Regions from separate parts of the Streptomyces sp. NPDC002032 genome, predicted to be linked through region 1. Evidence: riboswitches for the same ligand, from Rfam matches in the RefSeq annotation. Region 1 holds a riboswitch; the other holds the start of a gene.

What was found. Region 1 has a riboswitch for S-adenosylmethionine ahead of thrC (threonine synthase). Riboswitches for the same ligand answer to the same signal wherever they lie in the genome.
Region 2: linked by a shared signal. The riboswitch ahead of ACFYYT_RS18175 (aminotransferase class V-fold PLP-dependent enzyme) and the one ahead of thrC (threonine synthase) in region 1 are both predicted to bind S-adenosylmethionine.

The regions. Positions count from the first base shown of each region.
Region 1 covers NZ_JBIASM010000013.1:102,225-104,417, reverse strand. The annotation lists gene thrC (threonine synthase) at 1-947, opposite strand, end outside; SAM riboswitch class I at 965-1,122, opposite strand; gene ACFYYT_RS26790 (glucosyl-3-phosphoglycerate synthase) at 1,317-2,193, shown strand, end outside.
Region 2 covers NZ_JBIASM010000007.1:60,917-63,109, reverse strand. The annotation lists gene ACFYYT_RS18175 (aminotransferase class V-fold PLP-dependent enzyme) at 1-1,192, opposite strand, end outside; SAM riboswitch class IV at 1,415-1,531, opposite strand; gene trpD (anthranilate phosphoribosyltransferase) at 1,615-2,193, opposite strand, start outside.

The DNA of each region.
Region 1 (2,193 bases):
ATGGTGTCCGGCTTCTGCGGGCGGACCACGTCGTGCCCCGCCTTGAAGGCGGTGGACACCGGGGAGCAGCCCTCGGCCTGGGCGCCGAAGATCTTGTACGGCTTGTCCTCGACCAGACCCAGCTTGATCAGCTCCTGCAGACCCTTGTCGATCTTCGTCAGCTGGGAGCCGGACGCGATCGGGATGACGATCTGGTCGGGCAGCTGCCAGCCGAGCTGCTCGCAGATCTCGTACGCCAGCGTCTTGGAGCCCTCGCCGTAGTAGGGGCGCAGGTTGACGTTGACGAAGCCCCAGCCCTCGCCCAGCGGGTCGCCGATGAGCTCGGAGCAGAAGCGGTTGACGTCGTCGTAGTTGCCCTCGATGCCGACGAGGTCGCCCCCGTAGACGGCGGCCATGACGACCTTGCCCTGCTCCAGGTCGTGCGGGATGAACACGCAGGAGCGGAAGCCGGCGCGGGCGGCCGCGGCGCCGACGGCGCCGGCCAGGTTGCCCGTGGAGGAGCAGGACAGGGTGGTGAAGCCGAAGGCGCGGGCGGCCTCGACGGCGATGGCCACGACGCGGTCCTTGAAGGAGTGCGTCGGGTTGCCGGAGTCGTCCTTGACGTAGAGCTTGCCGGTGACACCCAGCTCCTTGGCCAGGTTCCGGGCGTCCACGAGCTTGGTGAAGCCGGGGTTCAGGCTGGGCTTGGAGGCCACGTCCGCCGGGACGGGCAGCAGCGGGGCGTAGCGCCAGATGTTGTCCGGGCCGGCCTCGATGGCCGCGCGCAGGGCCTCGGGGTCGCCGAGCGGCAGGTCGTAGGCGACTTCGAGCGGACCGAAACACTCGACGCAGGCGAAAACGGGGCCGAGCTCGAAGCGGGTTCCGCACTCCCGGCAGGAAAGGCCGGTGGCGGGTCCGAGATCGACGGATCCGAGGGTGGCGGAGGTGGCGACAGTCTGTGCAGCCATGACGGCGAGGCCCTTTCTCCTCATCTTCCCCATGGCGCACTTCGCCATGAGACGGAATTGGCACCTTCCCGAGCCGGGGACCTCGCAGGAGTGCGTTCGAAACGCATCGCGAGAACCGACTGGAGGGTTGCCGGGGCTTCAACGGGCCGTGTCCCTCTGCCCCTCTGGATGAGCGGTATGGCACCGGCACACGCGCTCTGTGGCGCGCCGGTGCGTTTGTCCGCGGGACCCCCGGCATGCGGTGGTCCTTCGCGTTGTTCAAGACTGTAACCGAAGGCCCGGGTGGTTGAGACAGCCGTCCGAACGGCGAGATGGATCACATTTCGGCCCAAAACAATGAGTGGTGCCGAGGAGCAAGGAGTGCTGAGAGTGCTGGATGAGGTGGAGCGCTGGCTGGCGGACCGCTCCTGGTCCGCCGCCGACCGACCGCTCGACCAGCTGCTCGACCGGAAACGGGCGGCCGGGACGACGGTCAGCGTGGTGCTGCCCGCGCTCGACGAGGAGGCCACGGTCGGGCGGATCGTGGAGGTGATCCGGCGCGATCTCATCGACGGCCTCGCGACCCCCCTGGTGGACGAGCTGGTCGTGGTCGACTCCGGGTCCCGCGACCGTACGGCGGAGGTGGCCGCGAAGGCCGGCGCCCGGGTCGTGCACCGGGACGCGATCCTGCCGCGGATCCCGGCGCTGCCCGGCAAGGGCGAGGTGCTGTGGCGCTCGCTGCTCGCGACGACGGGCGACGTCGTCTGCTTCGTCGACGCCGACCTGCGGGACTTCTCCGCCTCCTTCGTCTCCGGGATCGTCGGCCCGCTGCTGACCGATCCGCAGGTGCAGTTCGTCAAGGCCATGTACGACCGCCCGCTGGGCGACGCCCCCGGCCAGGGCGGCCGGGTCACCGAGCTGGTGGCCCGCCCGCTGCTGAACCTGAACTGGCCGCGGCTGGCCGGATTCGTGCAGCCGCTGGGCGGCGAGTACGCCGTACGGCGCTCGCTGCTGGAGCGGCTGCCCTTCCCCGTCGGCTACGGCGTCGAGCTGGGCCTGCTGGTGGACGCGCTGCACACGGTCGGGCTCGACGCGCTGGCCCAGGTCGACGTCGGGGTCCGGCTGCACCGGCACCAGGACGGGCAGGCGCTGGGCCGGATGGCCGCCGCGATCTACCGCACGGCCCAGCTGCGGCTCTCGCGCGCGCACCTCGTACGGCCCGAGCTGACGCAGTTCGAGCGGGGGCCGGACGGGTTCGTCCCGCGCA
Region 2 (2,193 bases), on a different contig from region 1:
CGAGCAGGGTGCGCACCAGCGGGTGGGCGCAGAAGAGGCCGTCGCGCACGCCGATGCCGTACTCGGCGGACAGCGCCGCCGCGAAGTGCGAGCTGTTCCAGCCGTCCACCACGAACGAGATGACGCCGACGCGCGGGGCATCGTCCCCGAAGAGGGACAGGACGCGGACGGCCGGGACCTCGGCCAGGCCCTCGCGGACCTTGGCGATGAGGTGGTTCTCACGGGCGACCAGGCTCTCGAACCCGGCCTCCTTCAGGGCCCGGCAGGCCGAGGCGATGGAGTAGACGCCGATGACGTTCGGGGAGCCGGCCTCGTGGCGGGCTGCGGTGGTGTGCCACTCGACGTCCACACCGCCGTCCTCGCGGCGGGCCACCTTGCGGGAGGCGCCGCCGCCCGCGAGGTAGGGCGGCGCCTGCTGGAGCCAGTCGGCGCGGCCGGCGAGCACGCCCGATCCGAAGGGGGCGTACAGCTTGTGGCCGGAGAAGGCGATCCAGTCGACGTCCAGCTCCTGGACGGACACGGGGTGGTGCGGCGCCAGCTGGGCGGCGTCCAGGACGATCCGCGCGCCGTGCGCGTGCGCGGCGGCGGCCAGCTCCTTGACCGGCCACAGCTCACCGGTGACGTTGGACGCCCCGGTGACGCACACCAGCGCCGGGCCGTAGGGGTCCCGGTCGGCCAGCGCCCGCTCCAGGGTCGCGACGGCCTGGGCCGGGGTACGGGGGGCGTTGAGGTAGGTGACCTGCGCGTCGCCCCAGGGCAGCAGCGAGGCGTGGTGCTCGGTCTCGAAGACGAAGACCTGGCAGTCGGCCGGGAGGACGGCGGCCAGCAGGTTCAGCGAGTCGGTGGTCGACCGGGTGAAGACCACCTGGTCGCCGGGGCGGCAGTCCAGGAACTCCGCGACCGTGACGCGGCTCTGCTCGAACAGGTCGGTGGACAGCTGCGAGAGGTACCCGGCGCCGCGGTGGACGCTGCCGTAGTACGGGGCGTACGCGGCCACGTCGTCCCAGACCCGCTGGAGCGCCGGGGCGCTGGCCGCGTAGTCCAGGGCGGCGTAGGTGACCTCGCCGCCGGTGACGAGCGGCACGGTGACGTCCCGGCCGAGGACCGGCAGCGGCTCGGCACAGGCGGGGCCGGCGGCGGCGTCGGCGGCAACGGCGGTGGTGGTGGCGGCGGCGTTCAGGGTTGCGGACATGGCGGTATCTCCCGGCAGGCAGGGCTGAATGGCTTCGTTGTTCGCCCGTACGCGGGTACGGCTCGGCGGCCGGCCACAGGGGTACGGGTGGAGCCTCGGAAGGACATGGGGGTACGCCTCAGCGACCCTGTTCCGAGGGGTGAAGAAGGGGCGGAGTCGCCCTATCGCATTCGCTTGCTCACGGAAAAGCTCCTCGAAGACCCAGGACCCCTGGTATCGAGGGATCCGCGCTTGCCGTAGACCTCGCTGCCTACGACCTGGTCATCACCCGGGGCACCCCGCCACGGAAGGAGGGTTGCCGGACAGCGAGCCGGGGCCAAAACGCTGTCACTCGTGACCTGAGCAGCATCCTGCCACAAGATCCCCCACGCACAAGACCCCGGTCCACCATGTGGACCGGGGTCTCGCGGGGGGGCGACCGATCAGGCGTTGCTGGCGGCCACCCAGCGCTCCAGCGCCGCCCCGGCCGAACCCGAGTCGATCGATTCGGCCGCACGGGCGATGCCCGCCGCGATCTGCTCCTCCAGGGAGCCCGTGCCCGGGTCCAGCGCCACCAGGGCCGCCGCCGAGTTCAGCAGGACGGCGTCGCGTACGGGGCCGGTCTCCCCGGCCAGCAGCCGGCGGGCGACGTCCGCGTTGTAGGAGGGGTCCTCGCCGCGCAGGTCGGCGACGTCCACGAGCGGGATCCCGACGTCGCGCGGATCGAACGGGAGCTCGGTGACCGTGCCCCCGCGGACCCACCAGACCCGGGAGGTGGCGGTCGTGGTCAGTTCGTCCATGCCGTCGTCGCCGCGGAAGACCAGCGCCGAGGAGCCGCGCTCCGCGAGCACCCCGGCGACGATGGGCGCCACCCGGGGATCGGCCACGCCCGTGGCCTGCGCGCGCACCCGCGCCGGATTGGTCAGCGGACCGAGGAAGTTGAAGGTGGTCCGGATGCCCAGTTCCTTGCGGGCCGCCGCCACGTGCCGCAGCGCGGGGTGGAACTTGACCGCGAAGCAGAA